One region of the Anaerobranca gottschalkii DSM 13577 genome, then DNA from elsewhere that is predicted to be linked to it. Evidence: a T-box and tRNA genes for the amino acid it is inferred to sense, from the RefSeq annotation. Region 1 holds a T-box; the other holds one or more tRNA genes.
The links. A T-box is a leader RNA that pairs with one kind of tRNA and senses whether it is charged. The one in region 1 lies ahead of BMX60_RS09665 (glutamine--tRNA ligase/YqeY domain fusion protein), so its partner is inferred to be a tRNA-Gln.

Region 1 (11,102 bases):
AGATTAACTCCTAGACCTGCTAAAACTACAACTAAACCACGATTTTTTGTTTTCAACTTAATAGGTCTCCTTTCTATAATGTTATCCACTGTTTTATAAAAGAATTTTTTCACAAACTTTATTATATAACAACTTGTTTAAAATTAAAAGCCCCAATTTTCCATTGGGGCTTTTGTAATTATTATTTTTAAGCTTTGTTTATAGAGCCGAAAAGCTCCATTTTTTCCTTAACAGTCTTTTTGATTGCTTCATAACCAGGTGCTAAGATTTTACGGGGGTCATAACCTTTACCTTGTAAATCTTTACCTTCTTCAAAATACTTTCTAGTAGCTTGGGCAAAGGCTAATTGTTTTTCAGTATTAACATTTATTTTAGCAACACCTAAAGAAATAGCCTTTTTAATCATATCTTCTGGAATACCAGTTCCACCGTGTAACACTAGTGGCAATTCACCGGTAGCAGCTTTAATTCTTTCTAAGGCTTCAAAGTTTAATCCTTGCCAGTTTTCTGGATATTTTCCATGGATATTACCGATACCAGCAGCAAGCATATCGACACCTAGTTCAGCAATTGCTTTACACTCTTGAGGATCTGCTATTTCTCCAGTACCTACTACACCATCCTCTTCTCCACCAATAGAACCTACTTCAGCTTCCACAGAAATACCTTTAGAGTGAGCTAATTGAATAATTTCTTTAGTTTTTTGGATATTTTCTTCGATTGGGTAGTGGGAACCATCAAACATTACAGATGTAAACCCTGCTTCCATAGCTTTTATAGCTCCTTCATAACTACCATGGTCTAGATGGATTGCTACAGGAACTGTTATGTTTAATTCTTCAATCATGCCCTTTACCATACCAACAATGGTCTTATAACCGCCCATGTATTTACCGGCACCTTCTGATACCCCCAAAATAACAGGAGAGTTATTTTCTTGAGCAGTGGTAAGTATAGCCTTTGTCCACTCTAGGTTATTGATATTAAATTGTCCTACAGCATACTGACCAGCTCTAGCATCCTTTAACATTTTACTAGCAGAAACTAACATTAAATTACCTCCCAAAAATTTATTTGTCCTTTTTTATTATACCCTAATTTGGAGAAAAAGGAAGATTTATCATTACTTCTTTTTCCAAGAATCTTTTAAGGGAACGATTCTGTTAAAGACCAGCTTTTCTTTAGTGGTATATTTACTATCTACACAGAAATATCCTTGTCTGATAAATTGAAACTTATCTCCAATACTAGCATCTTTAATAGTAGGCTCAATTACACAGTTAGTTAATTTGATGAAGGATTGGGGGTTAATTTTTTCTTCCCATGTTTTAGTTTCATCTTTAAGTAAATCGTCATCTAAAAGCAAGCGATCATATAGATGGACATCTGCATATATACAGTTTTTAACAGGAACCCAGTGGATTGTTCCTTTTGGTTTTCTTTCATTAAAGCCACTACCACTCTTTGTTTGGGGATCATAAGTACAATGGAGTTCTACAATTTCACCCTGTTTATTTTTTATTACTTCGTTGCATTTAATAAAATATGCTCCCTTTAAACGAACTTCTACACCGGGGGATAACCGCTTAAATCCCTTTACCGGTTCTTCCATAAAATCTTCCCGCTCAATGTAAATTTCTCTACCAAAAGGCACCATTCTTGATCCTAATTGGGGATTTAGACTGTTATTTTCAATTTCTAAAAGTTCTTCTTCCCCTTCAGGGTAATTAGTGATGACTACTTTTAAAGGATCAAATACTGCCATTACTGTATTAACCTTTTCTTTGAGATCTTCCCTTAAGCAATGGTCTAACATAGATATATCTACTGTACTTTGATCTTTAGAAATTCCAATTTCCCCTAAAAAGCTGTGAATACTCTCTGGGGTATATCCCCTTCTTCTCAATCCTTTGATTGTCGGTAATCGTGGATCATCCCAGCCATCTACATAATTACCATAAACTAATTCTTTTAAATATCGTTTACTTGTTACTACACCGGTTAAATTAAATCTACCAAACTCCCTTTGTTTTGGTGGTTCAGGGATTTCTAGCTCTTTAAGGAACCATTCATATAAAGGGCGGTGGTCTTTAAACTCTATGGAGCATAGGGAATGGGTTACCCCTTCAATAGCATCTTGCAGAGGATGGGCATAATCGTACATTGGGTAAATACACCATTTGCTTCCCTGGCGATAATGTTCAGCATGAATGATTCTGTACATAACAGGATCCCTCATATTGATATTTGGTGAAGCCATATCAATCTTTGCCCTTAAAACTTTAGAACCAGCAGGGAATTCTCCGTTCTTCATCCTTTCAAATAAGTCTAAATTTTCCTCTACACTACGGTTTCTATATGGGCTTTCTTTCCCCGGTTCCGTTAGTGTACCCCGATATTCCCTTATTTCTTCAGGGGTTAGATCACAGACATAGGCCTTTCCCTTTTTAATCAATTGAACTGCATATTCATAAGTCTTTTCAAAGTAGTCGGATCCATATAAAATTCTATCTGGTATAAACTTTAGCCAATACATATCATCAATAATCGCTTGGGCATACTCTTCCTTTTCTTTTAAAGGGTTAGTATCGTCAAATCTAAGATTAAAGGTACCACCAAACTTTTTAGCAATTGTATAGCTAATATTGATGGCATAAGCACTACCTAAATGTAAATATCCATTAGGCTCCGGTGGAAAACGGGTACATATTTCTCTACTGTATGTACCATCTTTTATATCCCTTTCAACTTCTAAATGGAGAAAGTTATAAGCTAAGGGATCTTTAACCACATTATTTTCTTCAGCCATAAATATAACCTCCTTTATTATTTAAAAATTATTTATAAAATAAAAACTTTCGTCGCCAAGACCTTAAGCCTTGGGGACGAAAGTTGCTTTCGCGGTGCCACCCCAATTTATCAATATGTCACCATATTGATCTTAGAAGGTATATCAATACCTATGCTCTATAACAGGAGCTACTGTCACAGCATCCCCTTTAAGCTTAAAGGTTCCGTGTGAAGCTCAGAGCCTTGGTTCAATTAAATGTTCATACTCCTTTCCAGCTACCGGAGCTCTCTGGCAAGAACAAATTTAATCTACTCTTCTCATCATCGCCATAAAATATTCAATTATTTAATATTAGTTTTTAACTTTTGGTGTAATATATACTATCAAAGGTGGATTTTCTTGTCAATAAATACTCTAAAAATTTAGTGTTTTAAACCAAGGGCAAGTATGACCATCTACGCTATATTTACATCTAGGTTTACAATGATAACATAAATTTACATCTTCACCTTTTATAGCTTTATTTGTCCAGTTAGGATCAGCTAATAAAGCTCGTCCTACTGCAACCATATCAATTAAGTCATTTTCTAAAAGATATTCTGCTTCCTTTGGCACCCTTATACCAAATACACAAGCTACTGGAATATTAACAGCTTTCCTGATTTCTACACCCATATAAGTGATAAAAGAAAAGGGGAAATCCTTTGGTACATCTAAATTTTTGATACCAATACCATTAGAGACATTTAAAATATCTACACCTGCTTTTTCTAATTCCTGAGCTAAATATTTATCTTCAACAAAAGTAGGGTCATTTACTCCAAAGCGATAACCAATTATGAAGTCTTGTCCACAAGCTATTCGTATAGCACTGACAATTTCTAAAGGTAACCTAAATCTATTTTCCATGCTACCGCCGTAGAGGTCATCCCTTTTATTTATTAATGGTGAAGTAAATTGATTGAGGAGATAGCTGTGGGCACCATGAATCTCGACACCGTCAAGGCCAGCTTTTTTAGCACGGATTGCCCCGTTTATAAAGTCCTCTTTTACCTTCTCTATATCCTCTAAAGTCATAGGTATGTATTGGGTAGAATTATCTTTAGTATTATTTTCTTCAATAGGAGAAGGAACTAAAACTTTATCACCTACTGATTTCATACCAGCGTGAACAATTTGAAGAATTACTTTAGTTCCTTCTTGATGACACTTTTGGGCTATCTTAGCGAATTGAGGTATGTGTTCATCTTTCCAAATTCCCAATTGACTAGTGGCTAATCGCCCTTCTTTAGAAACGGCAGCAGCTTCAATAATTATTAGTCCTGTACCTCCTTCAGCCCTTAGACCATAGTGTCGTTGACGGTCAACGGTTTGGAAACCATCATCATCGGCCCAGTTAAAACAGACAAGGGGTGGCATTAAAATCCTATTTTTTATCTCTTTACCGTTGATGAGGATAGGTTTACTAATAACAGTTGCCATATAAAAACCTCCTAAACTTTTTACCTTAATTATACACTAAAAAGAAAAAAATAAAATATAATGGGGGAAATATATTAATTAGCAAAAAAGGTGATATAATAAGGGAAAATAAATCAAAGTGATTCTGAAAGGAATGTTGCAGATGAAAAAGGATAAAGAAAATTGGCAGATATTAGAAAGATTAAAACCCTTTATTAAAGAGGCTTGGGAGAATCATAAATTTTCTAAACCAACTCCAATACAATTAGAAAGCATACCCCATATTTTAGAAGGAAAGGATGTAATAGCCCATTCTCCTACCGGTACTGGAAAAACTTTGGCCTACATAATTCCTTTGTTAGAAAAAATAGATCCTAAGAATAAAACAGTTCAAGGGTTAATTTTAGCACCTTCCCACGAACTAGTGATGCAAATTTATGGAGTAATAACAGAATGGTCCCAAGGCTCTGAAATAAAAGCTATTCCATTAATTGGAGGAGCCAACATAAATAAGCAAATAGAAAAGCTTAAAGAAAAACCTCAAATAGTTATCGGTTCAGTAGGCCGGGTAATAGAGTTGATGAACCTGAAAAAGTTGAAATTACATGGAATAAAAACTATTGTACTAGATGAATTTGATGCACTGATGGCAAAAGAACATATAAATAAAATTAAAACTATTGTCGATGCCACATTGCGTGATAGGCAAATCTTATGCTTTTCCGCAACTTTGCCAAGGGAAGTAGAGGAACTTGCGTTAAGCTTAACTAAAAATCCTCAACTGATTCAAATCAAAAAAGAAGAAAGTGGTAGTAATACCCAACATTTTTATATCGAAGTAGAAGGAAGAAAAAAGGTAGATATCTTATCTAAAATATTGAAGAATGAAAAAATGAAAGTTCTATGTTTTGTCAACAACCATCATAAACTTTTAGAACTAGAAGCAAAATTGACCTTTAAGGGCCATACATTCAAAGTTCTATCAAGTAATACAGGGAAAAGGGAAAGGGTTGATGCTATCCAAAGTTTTAAAAAGGGAAAAATTTTAATATTATTGGCTACAGAAGTTTCTGCTAGAGGACTAGATATTCCTGGGATAACCCATGTGATAAACTTCGATTTACCTTACGATGAAAAAGGATATATCCATAGAAGTGGAAGATGTGGGAGAATGGGTGCTAAAGGGACAGTTATCTCTTTAGTAACAAAAAATGAAAGCCTTCAGTTAAAGAGAATTTGCCGTAAAATAAAAGGAATATCATTAAAAGAAAAAGTGCTATCCTTTGGTAAACTGGTAGATTCCCAATAATTTTTCTTCCTCTATTTTTAAAAATTTAAACAATAAAGAACTAGCTTTACTTAGTTAGCAAAGCTAGTTCTTCTTCTGTTAAATGTCGATATTGACCTAATTTCAAATTTTCATCTAACTTTAAATCACCCATGGCAATACGTTTAAGATAAATTACCCTTTTACCTACTGCCTGAAACATCCTTTTTACCTGGTGAAACTTGCCCTCATAAATGGTTAATTGGATTTGGGAAATTTCCCCTGATTTAATTATTTCTAACTGGCCAGGCATTGTGCGATAACCATCATCTAAAGTAACACCTTTGCTAAAGATTTCAACATCCCTTTGAGTTACTTCACCTAAAACATCGGCATAGTAAATTTTAGGTACCTTTTTTTTAGGGGAAGTGAGTTTATGGGCTAGTTTCCCATCATTAGTTAAGAGGAGAAGACCCTCAGTATCTTTATCTAACCTACCAACTGGAAAAGGTTTAAAGGCTTTATCTTCTTCTTTTAAAAGGTCTACTACCACTGGATCTCGATCATCTTCAGTAGCCGATAATACACCCGGTGGTTTATTCATCATAATATAAATGAATTCTTTATAAATAACAGGTTTACCACTCAAAATAATTTCATCACAATAGGGATCAACGTAAGCTGAGGGATCATTAGCCAATTCTCCATTTATAGAGACTTTACCAGCTTTAACTAACTTTTTTATATCTTTTCTCGAACCAAAGCCCATATTAGCTAATACTTTATCTAATCGCATCTTTTTACCCATTCTTCATTTCTCCTTCTTCATATTTCCAACCAGGGGGATACTCATTTTTCAACCATAGGTCTGAACTTTTAGCCCAACCTAGTGGATAATGATCTATAGAAATTAGATGCCAACCTTTAGGCCACTTAATTCCTTCAAGGGAAATTGTCTCACCTTTTAAGTATCGGATAGCTAAGTTTAGGTCCTTTTCATTATTAGAATTTAAGTGTACTATCTGGACCCCTTTTTGACATTGATCTTTGTTTATAGCCATTGCTAGAGCTTGACTAGGTTTAAAACGGCCTTTTTGGATAGTACCTAAAAGAAAGCCAGATCTTAAAACCTTTAAGCCTTTCAAAGACGGCAAATCTTTATTTTCCCAAAGAATATGTCCTTTTCTCTCTACTAAAAACCCATTATCAGGTAGAAGAGAAAATATAAAGGAAGGATCTTTCCAAATATCCATACTAAAATCTTTAAGGGCGTCCAATGATTGTTTATCTAAGGTATAACTATTTTTATCTTGTGAACTTGCTGGTGAAATATCTCTGGTATCCTTTAAAACAGAGACAAAATGCCCTTCTCCTTTAGCTAGATGGGGCCAAATCCTTTGACTTTTTTCCAATGAGAATTGGGGATAAGATTTGAGAAAATTATTTACTTGAAACTCATTTTCCTCTGGGGAAAAAGTGCAAGTAGAATACACCACCGTTCCACCAGGTTTAATTAGTTTAGGTATCCAACTCAAAATCTCCCTTTGCCAATGGACATATTTATTAACTTCTTCTTCACTCCAAACCTTGATCATTTGGGGATCTTTTCTAAACATTCCTTCACCGGAACAAGGGGCATCAACTAGTATTTTATCAAAAAAGCTTTGGAAATATTGGGCAATATTTTGAGGACTTTCATTTAGAACTAGAATATTTTTTACTCCATATCGTTCTATGTTTTTTAATAAAATTTTACTTCGCCGTTCATTGATATCATTAACTACTAGAAGGCCAGTATTATTTAACTTGGCAGCTAATTGTAAAGATTTTCCTCCAGGAGCTGCACAAAGGTCTAATACTTTATCATAGGGCTGGACATCCAACAACTCTGCCGGTAACATAGCACTAGGTTCTTGAATATAGTAGAGGCCGGCATAGTAATATGGATGTTTAGCAGGTCTGTATTTCTCATCATCGTAATAAAAACCATCACTACACCAAGGTATTTGATCTTTAAGGTATGGTAGTTTTTCTGATAGTTCTTGGGAGCTGATTTTCAATGAATTTGCTCTAAGACCTGAGTTTTTTGGTTGATTATAGCTGTCTAGGAAACTAGGAAACTCTCCCTTTAATAATTCTTCCATTTTCGTTAAAAAGGGTTTTGGTAGCTCCATAAAAATAACCTCTTTTCTTTTACTAAATATAACTAAATTTTATAATACTTTAAGGGATTTTTCTAGATTAATAATAGTAATTACCGGTATAAAGTTATTAGATGTGTTAAAATAATAATAAAAAATTTAACAAAAAGGTCAGGGATTGAAGGTATGGAAAAAAGTTATATGTTAAATAATTATAAGATTATAGGTAATCAATTTAGGGAGAAAAATCAATTAGATAAAGCTTTAAAATACTATTTGAAAGGGTATAATCTCTATGGTGGTGAAAATGATCCTGAATTATTGCTAGAATTAGGGTTGTTATTTGGGGAAATAGGTGATCTGGCTCAAAGTGAAAAAATTTTAAAACGGTTAACAGAAATAGATCCTCAAAATCCCAGTGGTTACTATAGTTTAGCCATTACATTAGAAGAAATAGGTGAAATACATAGAGCCATTGAAAGTTATAAAAAGGCAATTGAATTAGATCCTAAGTATTATCATGCCCATTTTTTTCTGGCTAACATTTATGATGAATTAGGTGATAAAGAAAAAGCAATAATCCATTATAAAAAAACTATTGAGATAGAAGAAAATTACTTTTGGGCTTATGTAAATTTAGGTTCAATTTATGAAGAACTGGGGGATTATCAACAAGCATTGGAATTGACAGAAAAAGCACTTAAAATAGATGGAACCAATTATAAAGCTCTATTTAATTTAGGTGTAATTCACAAAAAATTAGGAAATATAGAAAAGGCAAAGGAATATTACTTAAGAAGTATTGAAGAAAACCCCTATTATCCTTATTCCTATTTTAACTTAGCCCATATTTACGGGGAAGGAGGGGATTATTTAACAGGTATTAAATTATTGTCAGAAGGGATAAAGAAGAATAAAGATATAGCGGTCCTTTACTATAATCGGAGTTGTTATTACGCTTTAATAGGTAAAAAAGAAAATGCTTTACGGGATTTAATTACAGCGACTCGACTTGATGAAAAGTTAATATCATACATGAAAAAAGATAAAGAGCTTGATAGTATTAGGGATATGAAAGCTTATAAACTACTTTTTGAAGAATAGGAAAATAACCGGTGGGTCACCACCGGTTTATAAATATTCCCTTTTTACCAAATAATATAATAATAGGAAACCTAAAATTACAAAAATAATGGTAAATAAAACTTCAGTGAGTATTGACTCCATTTTTATTCTCCTTCAAGAATTTTTCAATATATATATTTCCTCATAAGTATTTAAATAATTACAGAATAAATAAAAAAAAACTCTAATGAAAAAATGGGGTGTAATTATGGAATTTTTAGAGGTAATAATTCAAACAGTATTAGCTTTTTTTACAATATTGTTTGTAACCAGGTTATTAGGTAGGCAACAGATTTCTCAACTAACACTCTATGAATACATAAATGGCATTACCTTTGGATCTATTGCAGCAAATTTAGCTACAGACCTAAATCAAAAAACTTATCAGCATCTCGTTGGCTTAGTCCTTTTTGGAGCTTTAACAGGTTTGGTATCATATATATCTTTAAAAAATCGCCCTTTTAGAAAAGTAGTAGAGGGAGAACCTATATTAGCTATACACGAAGGAAAGTTGTTAGAGCAAAACCTTAATAAAGCAAGATATAGTGTAGATGAATTAAATGAATTACTAAGGAAAAAAGATTGTTTTAATATAAATGATGTTCAATATGGTATATTAGAGATAAATGGAGATCTTTCTATAATAAAAAAACCTGAGAAAGATAATGTTAAAATCGAGGATTTAGCCATCACTAAACCTAAGGGAGATGGTATAGCTACTGAGTTAATCATTGGTGGCCAAATTATCTATGAAAACTTGCAAAAGAAAAACCTAAAAGGAAAAGATTTGTTGAAAATATTAAAAAACTATAATGTTAAGGAAGTTAGTGAAGTTATGTATTGTACCATTGATACTAATGGTAATTTTTATGTAGATACATATCATGATAACTTACAGGAAAAAGTGGATTTTAGTGAAGATAATGAAAATGTTTAAACTTGGGAGGTTTTATATTAATGCTAAGTGTTATTTCTAATCTATTAGGAGTTATTTTCATAATATTTCTTGCTTTTATTTCAAAGTCTTTAAATAATCTATTTAAACCTATTATTACCCTAGAGGCAATAACCATTGGAATAATCCTCGGTATGATTATTAAAAATACTATAGGTGTTTCAGAAAAAATTGATAAAGGAGTAGCCTTTATCAGCAAATACTTTTTAGAACTAGGGATTGTACTTTTAGGTTTTCGTTTAACATTATCTGGTTTTGCAGTATTAGGTTTCAAAGGGATTGTCATTATAGGTCTACATATTCTAATAACTATTATTTTAATTATATTCTTAGGAAAGTATTTAATAAAATGTGATAAAATCTTTACAGCTTTTCTGGCGGTGGGAACAGCAATTTGTGGTTCATCGGCAATAGCTGCTTTAGCACCTATAATGAAAGATGAGAAAAAGGCCCCTGTGACCATATCACTAGTTAACTTAATGGCAGCTATAGGGGTATTGATATATACGGCAGTAGGGCACCTAAATTTCCTTACTCCTTGGCAATACGGTTTTTGGTCTGGTTTAACATTACATGGAGTTGGACATGCTATTGGAGCAGCTTTTTCTTTAGGGATAGAATCGGGGGAAATAGGGACAATTGTAAAGATGACAAGGGTAGCTTATTTAGCACCGGTTATTATGGTTTTTAGCATCTTTTCTACTACTGGTGAAGAAAGGGAAAAATATAGACTCAAACTACCTAGCTACCTATATTTATTTTTTCTCACTTCCATTATAAACGGTTTAAATCTACTACCCTTTGATATTTCCGATTATTTAGGGGGATTAAGTTCAGACCTCATCCTTCTAGCTATGATAGCTTTAGGGTTAACCGTCGATTTTTCTTCTTTTAAAAATCAAGGGTTAAAGGGTATAATATTAGTTGTATCGGGATTTTTGCTGTCTTCTTTTCTAGGATTGGCAATTTTATCGGCTTTATAAAAACTTAAGGGGGTAATTTAACAGCTAACAAAACATTATAGAAATTTACGCAATATTCTTGAATTTATATAATTTTTATATTATGATAAATTCAAGAGGTGATGATAATGAAATATTATAACATAGGGAAATTTGCAAAACTTATAGGTAAAAATCCTCAAACATTGAGAGAATGGGATAAAAAAGGTAAAAGGGCAAATAAAGTAAAGAAAATGATTAAGGAGCTGGTAGAAGATGATAAAGACCTATAAAGTAATGCTTCTACCTAACAACAAACAAAAAACTAAACTAAAGGAATGTGCAGGAGTAGCAAGATGGGCATATAATTGGGCTTTAGCTACAGAACAAGAGAATTATAATAACGGTGGTAAATTTTTAA
Region 2 (11,102 bases), on a different contig from region 1:
GGGCCCCTTACTGGAACTTTGGTACCACCTTGTATTTCCCATGCAGTTGCCATTGTTGAAGCTATTTTGGCGGCAGAGCAAGGTGTCCATTACTTAACTTTAGGTTATGGTCAATGTGGTAACTTAATACAAGATGTGGCTGCCTTACAAACCCTTCAAGAATTAAGTGAAGAATATCTACAAAAATTCGGTTATGAAAATCGCCACATAACTACAGTATTCCATCAGTGGATGGGTGGATTCCCTCAAGATGAAGCTAAAGCCTTTGGTGTAATTAGTTGGGGAGCAGCTACTGCTACTTTAGGAAAGGCTACTAAAGTAATAGTTAAAACACCCCATGAGGCTATGGGAATACCTACTAAAGAGGCAAATGCCCAAGGATTAAAAGCAACTAAACAATTAGTTAACATGTTAAAAGATCAAACTATCCCATTATCAAAAGAGTTAGAAGAAGAAAAAGAAATTATTAAAAAAGAAACCCGAGCTATTTTAGATGCGATTTTTAAAATCGGAGAAGGAGATTTTGCTAAGGGAATAGTTAGAGGTTTTGAGGCAGGAATTATTGATATTCCCTTTGCACCTAGTAGATACAATGCAGGAAGAATTTTACCTGCTAGGGACAACAATGGAGCTATTAGATTGTTAGATGCCGGTGATTTACCTTTTGATAAAGAAATTCTTGAATATCATAAAAAGAAAATTCAAGAACGGGGAGATGCAGAAGGTAGAGAGCCCAGCTTCCAAATGGTAATTGATGATATTTACGCTATAGGAAAAGGAATGCTTGTAGGTAGACCAAATTAAGTAGGGAGAGTGTCTAAATGAAAATAGTTGATGTGGTAACATCTTGTGGTTTAACAGGTTTTTATTTCGATGATCAACGGGCTATTAAAAGGGATGCTCAAAGTGATGGTTTCACATATAAAGGGGAGCCAGTTACTGAAGGGTTTACTGCAATCAGGCAGCAAGGTGAAAGTCTATCAGTTATGCTGATTTTAGAAGATGGTCAAGTTGCTTATGGAGATTGCGCTGCAGTTCAATATTCTGGGGCTGGTGGTAGAGACCCACTATTTTTGGCAAAGGATTTTCAGCCAATAGTGGAAGATTTGATTAAACCCCTTTTATTAGGAAGGGAATTAAAGAGTTTTAAAGAGTTGGCTGAAGAAATCGATAACCTTAGAAAGCCTGATGGTAAATTAATTCACACTGCATTAAGATATGGGGTAACCCAAGCAATCTTAGATGCTGTTGCAAAAAGTAAAAAAATTACTATGGCTGAAGTTATTGCAGAAGAATATAATACAGAGCTTCAGAGGGAGCCTATACCTATCTTTACCCAGTCCGGTGATGAACGGTACCTTAATGTTGATAAAATGATAATTAAAGGTGCCGATGTAATGCCCCATGGATTAATTAACAATGTAAAAAGTAAGCTAGGTGAACAGGGAGAAAAATTAAAAGAATATATTGTTTGGATGAAAAATAGAGTTAAAGAATTGAATAAACATGATAAATTACCTATTTTCCACCTTGATGTCTATGGTACCATAGGGTTGGCTTTTGATAATGATTATGAGAAAATGGCTAAATATCTATTAGAATTAGGAGAAGTTGCAAAACCCCATAAACTGCGGATTGAAGGGCCCATGGATATGGAAGATAAATATTTACAAATGGAAGCTTTAGAAAAGTTGAACAACATTTTAAAACAGTATGAAAGTAATGTAGAAATAGTTGCTGATGAATGGTGTAATACCCTTGAGGATATTAAAGACTTTGCTGATCGTAAATGTTGCGACATGGTTCAAATTAAAACCCCTGACCTTGGTGGAATAAACAATATTATTGAAGCAGTTCTATATTGTAAAGAAAAAGGGGTAGGAGCCTATCTTGGTGGAACTTGTAATGAAACAGATCGCTCAGCTCAAATTGCAGTACACATTGCTTTAGCTACAGGGCCAGATCAAATTCTTGCTAAACCTGGTATGGGTGTAGATGAAGGTTTAATGATCGTAAAAAACGAAATGATGCGGACTTTAGCTTTATTAAATCGCAAGAAGAGTAATTAATATTTAAGAACCATCCATTGTAATCTCTATTGAGCAATGGATGGGTCTTTTTAAAATTTTATTTTAAAGCTAGGAGGAGAACAAATGAAAGAATTTAAAGTACTAGCTCCAACAGCTATTTTAGGTTATGGTTTTCCAGAAAAATCATTTAAAGAAGCTTTAGAAAAAAATCCAGACTTAATCGCAGTTGACGCTGGTAGTGTCGATCCAGGTCCATATTACTTAGGATCTGGGAAATCCTTTACTGACAGAAATGCTGTTAAAAGGGATTTGGAATATATCCTTAAAGGGGCTAAAGAGAAAAAAATTCCTGTATCTATAGGCTCTGCTGGTGGTTCTGGAGCTAAGTCCCACTTAGATTGGACGGTAGAGATTATTGAAGAAATTATGGCAGAAAATAATTTGAACTTTAAAGTTGTTGTGATAAACTCCCAATTTGATAAAGATTTCTTGATGGATAAATTTAAGGAAGGAAAAATAACTCCCCTTTTCCCTACTCCACCTTTAACAGAAGAAGATTTATTAGAAAGCACAAATATTGTAGGGCAAATGGGTGTAGAACCTTTTATTAAAGCATTTCAAATGGGAGCAGATGTGGTGGTAGCAGGTAGAGCTTATGATCCTGCAGTTTTCGCTGCTTTGCCAATAATGAAAGGATATGACCCCGCTTTAGCTTTACACATGGGTAAAATTTTAGAATGTGCATCTATTGCTGCAACACCTGGTAGTGGCAGGGATTGTATGTTAGGAACTTTAGGGAAAGATTACTTCATCTTAGAACCCTTTGGTAATAGAAAATGTACAACTGATTCTGTAGCTGCCCACAGTTTATACGAAAAAAGTAATCCCTATATTTTACCTGGTCCTGGAGGAGTTTTAGATTTAACTGAAACTACTTATGAACAATATGATGATAGAAGGGTGAAAGTAAGGGGAAGCAAATTTATACCTTCAGAAAAATATACTATTAAATTAGAAGGGGCAAAACTCATAGGTAAACGGACTATCTCCATAGCTGGTGTAAGAGATCCAATAATGATACGTCAAATAGATGAAATATTAAAGGATGTAAAAGCACAAGTAGATGATAACTTTAAAGATAAAGATTTCCATTACAATATTCATTTCCACATATATGGCAAAAATGGTGTTATGGGTAATTTAGAGCCATTAAATTTATTAGCCCATGAATTAGGAATTATCATTGATGTGGTAGCAAAGGATAAGGTCGTAGCTGATACTATTTGTAGTTTTGTAAGATCAACACTTCTTCATTTTGGTTACCCTGACCGAAAAGCTACAGCAGGTAATCTAGCATTCCCTTATTCCCCATCGGATATTTATGTGGGAGATGTTTATAACTTTAGTATCCATCACTTATTAGAAGATATTGATCCTGTGGAAGTATTTGAAATCAGTTATTTGGAAGATTATCAAAAGGGGGAATAAAATTGAATATTACTGAATTGACAACAGTTATTAGAAGTAAAAATGCAGGACCCTTTGAATTGACCTTTGATTTTATTTTTAAAACTGAAGAAATATTTCGCAAAGTAGTGGAATCTAAAGTGATCAATGAGAAGCTCATTGCAGAGCTTTATCAAATTCCTGTAGAAAATGTCATTTCCGTTATTCCATATCCCCCAGCCAAGGCAATAAAAGCTACCATTATTAGACCAAGGTCCGCTGGAGATTTAGGGGAAACAGATGTTTATGGTGCCCAACAACATGGTCCCCTTTTGACAATAGAAATTCCTTGGGAAGGAAGTGTCTAAGTGGCAAACAAAATCCATGTTAATAAAATAACAGAAGCTATTAGAGAAATGGTTATTCAAAGTAATTATGTATTATCAGAAGATGTTAAAGTAAAATTAAATCAATTTTATCAGCAAGAAAATTGGCCTTTAGCAAAACAGCTTCTTGAAGATATCATTGAAAACTACCAAATTGCAGAGAGGGAAAGGGTCCCTATTTGTCAAGATACTGGGATGGTTGTGGTGTTTTTAGAAATAGGGCAAGGAGTGCAGTTAGTAGGGGGAAATTTAACTGAAGCTATTAATGAGGGTGTTCGACAAGGTTATGAATTAGGTTTTTTAAGAAAATCTGTGGTGGGAGATCCTCTAAACCGGGAAAATACCAAAGACAATACCCCTGCCGTTATTCATACAGAGATAGTGGAAGGAGACAAAATACGTTTAACTGTAGCACCTAAAGGGTTTGGTAGTGAAAATATGAGTAGAATTAAAATGCTTAAACCTGCTGAAGGTAGAGAAGGTGTAGTTGATTTTGTTTTAGAGACAGTAAGATTGGCTGGTTCTAATCCATGTCCACCTATAATAGTAGGAGTGGGTATAGGAGGAACCATGGAAAAAGCAGCAATTTTGGCTAAAAAGGCTGCTATTCGTTCTGTAGATAAGCCTAATAGTAATCGGTATTACCAACAGTTAGAAGAAGAGTTGTTGGAAAAGATAAATAATTTGGGTGTTGGACCTCAAGGTTTTGGTGGTAAAACAACTGCTTTAGGTGTGAATATTGAATATTATCCAACCCATATTGCAGGTTTACCTGTAGCGGTTAATATTAACTGTCATGTGGCCCGTCATATAACTAAAGTAATAGATTAGGAGGGATAATGTGGAAAGGAAAAAAATAAAAACACCATTATCCCCACAAGATATTGAAAGTTTGGTAGCTGGGGATTTAGTGGAATTGACTGGAGTGATTTACACCGCTCGAGATGCTGCCCATAAAAGAATGATTGAAGCATTAAATAATGGAGAACAATTACCCTTTGACCTTAATGGTAATGTCATTTATTATGTTGGACCTACCCCTGCTAAAGAAGGGCAAGTTATTGGTTCAGCTGGTCCTACCACCAGTGGGCGAATGGATAAATATACTCCTCGGTTATTAGATCTCGGTTTAAAAGGAATGATAGGTAAAGGTTTGCGTAGCCAGGAAGTAGTGGAGAGTATCAAAAAAAACAAAGGAGTTTATTTTGCCGCTGTTGGAGGAGCTGCTGCCCTTATTTCTAAAAGAATAATCAAAAGTGAAATCATAGCTTACGAAGATTTGGGAACAGAAGGGATAAGAAAGCTAGAAGTAGTTGATTTTCCTGTCATTGTAGCTATAGATAGTCAAGGTAATAATTTTTATGAAATAGGCCAGCAAAAATATTTGCAAAGTAAATAGATTCAAGGCGAGAATTACTTAAAAATTCTCGCCTTGAATCTTTAAAATATGGTAATTTTTATGAATAGATATGTTATAATACAAAGGAAGGAGGTGCAAACATGATTTCCGTTTCCCACGAATGTCTAATGCATGCTACATATTTTGCCCCTAGGGGGAAAAAAAGATTACAATTACTAGGATCTCATTTAGCCCAAAGGTATTTAAGCCCGGTAGATAAATTGATCGGAATAATTGGAGATTCTGGGGCAGGTAAATCATTGCTAATTAGAGGTATTTTTCCTGGTTTAGAATTAACAAATGATGATGAAGGAATTAATATAAGGCCATTGCCTTTATTGACCCAATATGAAAAAGGATATTTTAAATCCCATTCTTATCACCTTGATGTAAGATTTGAATTGGCTTTTTGTCAAATTTGGGAATTGGCTGAGGCTGTAAAGGAAGCAATTCGCCAAGAAAAAAGGGTAATTATAGAACATTTTGAATTACTTTATCCCTATTTAGGGTTTAATGCCGATGTCTTAATAGGAATAGGAGAGGAAGTTATTATTACAAGACCAGGGGTTTTTGGTCCAGAACCGAAGGAAATTGCAGATATCGTTTTTAAATCAATTAAATTCAGGAGAATGGCCCATACAGCGGAAGATTTAACGGAAATGGTTTTAATGGACATGGGTTTAGAAAAGCCACAATTTCACAGTGATGTCAAACATGGATTTTTGCTAGAATTTCCTACAAAACCCAATATTGACTTACATGAAGTTGAAAGAAGGGTAAAAGAATTAATTGAGCAAGATTTAACAATATCTTATAGTGATGAAGAACATATTAATATAGGGAAGGAAATCGTTTTTCCTTGCACTGGTCCTAGAATTCATGTAAAAAAAACCGGTGAAATTAGAGGTTTTTATTTAATTAAGGATTTTAAATGGGATCCACTGCAAAAACTATATTTATTAGCAGGAGTAGTAGGTGTGGAAGAAAATCCACAGCAAATTAATATTTTTAAATAATGGAGGCAATAGTATGAGGATAGATCAACGTAAAACAGATGAACTTAGGAATGTATCAATAACAACGAATTATATTAAACATGCAGAAGGGTCTGTATTAATACAGACGGGAGATACTAAAGTTATTTGTACTGCTACTATAGATGAAAAAGTTCCACCATTTATAAAAGGGGAAGGGAAAGGATGGATCACTGCAGAATATTCTATGTTACCTAGGGCAACTAATGTAAGGAATGTCAGAGAAGCCTCTAAAGGTAAACAAGGTGGAAGAACGTTAGAAATCCAGCGGCTGATAGGTAGAGCACTTCGTTCTGTAGTCGATCTGAAAGCTTTAGGTGAAAGGACTATTTGGCTTGATTGTGATGTTATTCAAGCTGATGGCGGAACAAGGACTGCTGCAATAACAGGAGCATTTGTAGCTTTAGTTGAAGCTTGTAAATTATTAGTTGCTGAAGGGAAAATAAGTAAGCTGCCGATAACAGATTTTTTAGCTGCTACTAGTGTAGGTATAGTAGATGGTGAGGCAATGCTAGATTTAGCTTTTAATGAAGATAGTTCTGCAATGGTAGATATGAATGTGGTAATGACCGGTTCTGGAAAGTATGTTGAAATTCAAGGAACTGGAGAAGAAGCACCTTTTACTAAAGAACAATTCCTTGCTTTATTGGAGTTGGCGGAAAAAGGTATCAAAGAACTTATCCAAATTCAAAAGGAAGTTGTGGGAGAGATAGAGTTATACCTTCCAGAAGGTGATAAGGATGTTGAGCAGAATGGATAAATTGTTAATTGCAAGTAATAATCCTAAGAAAATCATTGAAATCAAAGAAATCCTAGGGGATTTCTTTGATGAATTTTATACATTTAATGATTTTGGTCTAGAATCTCCCGATGAAAATGGTACTACTTTTACAGAAAATAGTTTAATAAAAGGGGAATATGGTTGTAGGAAAACGGGGATGATTACTTTAGCCGACGATTCTGGTTTATGTGTAGATTATTTACAGGGAGAACCAGGAGTTTATTCGGCAAGATATGCAGAAGAAGGTAATGACATAAAAAATTATCAAAAAATTTTAGAAAAACTACATGGAGTCCCGTATCATCAAAGGACAGCATATTTTATCTCTGTTATAGCTTTGGTGTTTCCTGATGGCAAAAAAATTATTTCTGAAGGTAAAGTAGAGGGGATAATTGGCACAGAACCGAAAGGGGAGAATGGATTTGGTTATGATCCAATATTTTACCTTCCCCAATATCAATGTACTATGGCTGAACTGTCAAAAGAAGAAAAAAATAAAATAAGCCATAGGAGTATGGCACTTAAAAAATTAAAAGAACAATTGGAGGGGATTAAGTGATAGTAATACCAGTTTTTAGTGATACCCATGGCTTTAAAGAAACTATTAAAATGTGTGGTGAAATCGCCATGGGTTATGATTTCTTTTTTCACTTAGGTGATAATATTAAAGATGCATTGGAAATAGAAAGGCTCAGTGGTAAACAAGGGTTTAAAGTAGTAGGTAACACAGACCTAGGTGCTAAAGGAGATGAAAAGATATTACTTACAATAAAAGGAAAAAGGATACTATTGAGCCATGGTCATCAATTCGGTGTTAAAAGTGGTTTAACCCGCTTATCATATTACTGTGAAGAAAATAATATCGATTTAGCTATTTTTGGCCATACCCATGTAAGTTTAATTGAAGAATTTAATGGTATAAAGTTTTTTAATCCTGGCAGCCCTGTTTTACCAAGGGGTGGAACTAGAAGAAGCTACGGGGTTATATCTATTAGTGATGAAGGTATTTGGTTAGAATTAAAATCTTTATAAAAAATTTAAAAAAGGTATTTACAAATTGGAAATGTTTTTGTATAATAAAAATCGTTCCTCTTAGAAAAAATAAAAATAAAACACCTAAAAAATAAAAATAAAAAATAAAAAAAGGTGTTGACAAAAACAAAGAGGGATGATATAATAAATCTTGTCGTTGAGATGACGACGAAAAAAATAAAATACGCCCGTAGCTCAGGGGATAGAGCAACGGACTTCTAATCCGTGTGTCGGAGGTTCGAATCCTCCCGGGCGTGCCATTTAATTGATAGCACTGTGGTGGATGTAGCTCAGTTGGTTAGAGCGCCAGATTGTGGCTCTGGAGGTCGAGGGTTCGATTCCCTTCATTCACCCCATAAAATAAATTTATTAACTGACGATGGGGTATAGCCAAGTCGGTAAGGCACGGGACTTTGACTCCCGCATTCGTAGGTTCGAGTCCTGCTACCCCAGCCAAAGACGAGCCATTAGCTCAGTCGGTAGAGCACCTGACTTTTAATCAGGGTGTCCCGCGTTCGAGTCGCGGATGGCTCACCATTTGCGAGGATGGTGGAACTGGCAGACACGCTAGACTTAGGATCTAGTGCTTCGGCGTGAGGGTTCAACTCCCTCTCCTCGCACCAGTTTTGCGGAAGTGGCTCAGTGGTAGAGCATCGCCTTGCCAAGGCGAGGGTCGCGGGTTCAAATCCCGTCTTCCGCTCCAAATAATTGTTAACCCAGAGCAAGTTGCTCTTTTTTTTTGAATTTCTCTTGTCTTTAGGGAGAAAATAGGTTATAATTATTACTGTTAATTTAAAAATTTATAGATGCGAGGGTTCAACTCCCTCTCATCGCACCAGACTTTGAAACGATACCCGTAAGGGTATTTTTTGTACAATTAGAGAACTGTATATTTCTTAAACTGGTTTTAGTTATCAGTATATTTTATAGATGGAAGGTAAATATAAATACTATAAATTAGAAAATTTTTTTATAAATAAGCAATATCATAGAATAAATATTTTGCTTAAATAAAATTCTATGTTATAATTAGATGGTTAATTCTATATACATAAATTTTTTTCGTATTCAAGGAGGTATTATTGTGAAAGCAAATTGGGAAAAAACTGGTAAAAATGTAGGGGTATTAACTGTAGAAATTTCTGAAGAAGCTGTGGCAGCTGCCATTGACAAAGCATATATAAAACTTAGAAAAGAAATTAATCTTCCCGGCTTCAGAAAAGGTAAAGTGCCAAGAAATATTTTAGAAAAAAGGTTTGGTATAGAAATTTTTTATGAAGATGCAAGTCATTTCTTATTACAAGAGTATTACCCAAAAGCTGTAGAAGAAGTGAAAATCGAGCCTGTTGATAAACCAGAGATCGATATTGAACAAATGGAAGCTGGAAAACCTTTTATTTTTAAGGCTACTATTACTGTAAAACCAGAAGTTGAACTAGGTCAATACACTAAATTAGGTATAGAAAAAAATGAAAAGGAAGTTACAGAGGCAGATGTAGAAGCTGAGATTGAAAGAATCCGCAATCAAGATGCTGTTTTAGAAGTAGCTCCTGAAGGTTCAACTGTGGAAAATGGGGATACAGCAGTTATTGATTTTGTAGGTTCAATAGATGGTGTTGAATTCCCTGGTGGAACTGGCAATAACTATCCTTTAGTTATTGGATCAGGTACTTTCATTCCTGGTTTTGAAGAGCAGTTAATCGGTAAAAGTGTTGGAGATGTAGTCGATGTTAATGTAACTTTCCCAGAGGAATACCATGCTCAAGATTTGGCTGGTAAAGATGCGGTATTTAAAGTTACTATTAATGAAATTAAAAGAAAAGTGTTGCCCGAATTAAATGATGAGTTTGCTAAAGATCACAATTTTGAAAACCTTCAAGCATTAAAAGATGATGTTTTTAATAAACTAAAAGAAAAGGCAAAAGCTGAAGCTCAAAGGGAATATGAAAATAAAGTGTTTGAAAAGGTTTTAGAGAATTCACAAGTAGAAATTCCCCAAGTAATGATCGATGATAAAGTAGAAGATATGTTAAAAGAAATGGAACAAAACCTTGCTCAACAAGGACTAGACTTAGAGACATATTTTAAGTTTACTGGTACAACCAGAGAACAAGCTAAAGAACAACTTAAACAAAGGGCTGAAGAAGAGGTAAAGTTCTCTCTAATTATGGAAGCAATTATTCAAAAAGAAAACTTTGAAATTACTGAAGAAGAATACCAAAAAGAAATAGAAAGTATAGCTAAAGCATATAATCAAGATGTAGAAAAAATTAAGCCAATTCTAGAAGCACAAAAATCACTTGTAGAAGATGGAATTAAAAGAAGAAAAGCCTTCGAGTTAATTTTAGCTAACTAATTTTTACTGAATAAAAAGCTTAAATTAACATAAAATTAAAAGCTAGGAAGGTGGTTTGTAATGAATTTAATACCTATTGTAGTGGAGCAAACCAACAGAGGAGAACGTTCCTACGATATTTATTCACGTCTTTTAAAAGATAGGATAATTTTTATTGGAAGCCCTATTGATGATAATGTAGCAAATTTAGTTATTGCTCAACTTCTGTTTTTAGAAGCTGAAGACCCTGACAAAGATATATATTTATATATTAATAGTCCAGGGGGATCTGTATCTGCAGGTTTAGCAATGTATGATACTATGCAGTATATTAAGCCTGATGTTTCAACAATATGTGTAGGTATGGCTGCTAGTATGGGAGCATTTTTATTAGCTGCTGGTGCTAAAGGTAAACGCTTTGCTTTACCTAATAGTGAAATTATGATTCACCAACCTTCAGGTGGCTTCCAAGGTCAAGCTAGTGATATAAAAATACATGCAGAGCATATACTAAAAATTAAAAATAGAATTAATGAAATATTAGCAGAGAGAACTGGGCAGCCTATCGAGAAAATAGAAAGGGATTCAGATAGGGATAGATTTATGTCTGCCCAAGAAGCATTAGAGTATGGAATAATTGACAAAGTTATGGAGCGCCA

Region 2: it has a tRNA-Gln gene. The T-box ahead of BMX60_RS09665 (glutamine--tRNA ligase/YqeY domain fusion protein) is inferred to sense a tRNA for this amino acid. The anticodon was not compared.

What each region holds. Positions count from the first base shown of each region.
Region 1 is NZ_FOIF01000049.1:3,244-14,345, forward strand. It holds gene BMX60_RS09655 (L-lactate MFS transporter) at 1-56, opposite strand, end outside; gene fba (class II fructose-1,6-bisphosphate aldolase) at 188-1,051, opposite strand; gene BMX60_RS09665 (glutamine--tRNA ligase/YqeY domain fusion protein) at 1,124-2,809, opposite strand; T-box leader at 2,879-3,124, opposite strand; gene BMX60_RS09670 (oxidoreductase) at 3,206-4,273, opposite strand; gene BMX60_RS09675 (DEAD/DEAH box helicase) at 4,416-5,561, shown strand; gene BMX60_RS09680 (pseudouridine synthase) at 5,608-6,327, opposite strand; gene BMX60_RS09685 (RsmB/NOP family class I SAM-dependent RNA methyltransferase) at 6,320-7,693, opposite strand; gene BMX60_RS09690 (tetratricopeptide repeat protein) at 7,847-8,764, shown strand; gene BMX60_RS09695 (DUF421 domain-containing protein) at 8,994-9,722, shown strand; gene BMX60_RS09700 (YeiH family protein) at 9,743-10,723, shown strand; partial or broken gene BMX60_RS11905 (MerR family transcriptional regulator) at 10,831-10,908, shown strand; partial or broken gene BMX60_RS09705 (helix-turn-helix domain-containing protein) at 10,958-11,102, shown strand, end outside.
Region 2 is NZ_FOIF01000021.1:15,671-26,772, forward strand. It holds gene BMX60_RS06555 (methylaspartate mutase subunit E) at 1-804, shown strand, start outside; gene BMX60_RS06560 (methylaspartate ammonia-lyase) at 822-2,069, shown strand; gene BMX60_RS06565 (acyclic terpene utilization AtuA family protein) at 2,154-3,518, shown strand; gene BMX60_RS06570 (DUF4387 domain-containing protein) at 3,521-3,844, shown strand; gene BMX60_RS06575 (fumarate hydratase) at 3,845-4,693, shown strand; gene BMX60_RS06580 (Fe-S-containing hydro-lyase) at 4,704-5,261, shown strand; gene BMX60_RS06585 (P-loop NTPase family protein) at 5,363-6,277, shown strand; gene rph (ribonuclease PH) at 6,291-7,055, shown strand; gene rdgB (RdgB/HAM1 family non-canonical purine NTP pyrophosphatase) at 7,048-7,635, shown strand; gene BMX60_RS06600 (YfcE family phosphodiesterase) at 7,632-8,108, shown strand; tRNA gene BMX60_RS06605 (tRNA-Arg) at 8,293-8,368, shown strand; tRNA gene BMX60_RS06610 (tRNA-His) at 8,388-8,464, shown strand; tRNA gene BMX60_RS06615 (tRNA-Gln) at 8,489-8,564, shown strand; tRNA gene BMX60_RS06620 (tRNA-Lys) at 8,570-8,645, shown strand; tRNA gene BMX60_RS06625 (tRNA-Leu) at 8,649-8,731, shown strand; tRNA gene BMX60_RS06630 (tRNA-Gly) at 8,737-8,811, shown strand; gene tig (trigger factor) at 9,193-10,464, shown strand; gene clpP (ATP-dependent Clp endopeptidase proteolytic subunit ClpP) at 10,525-11,102, shown strand, end outside.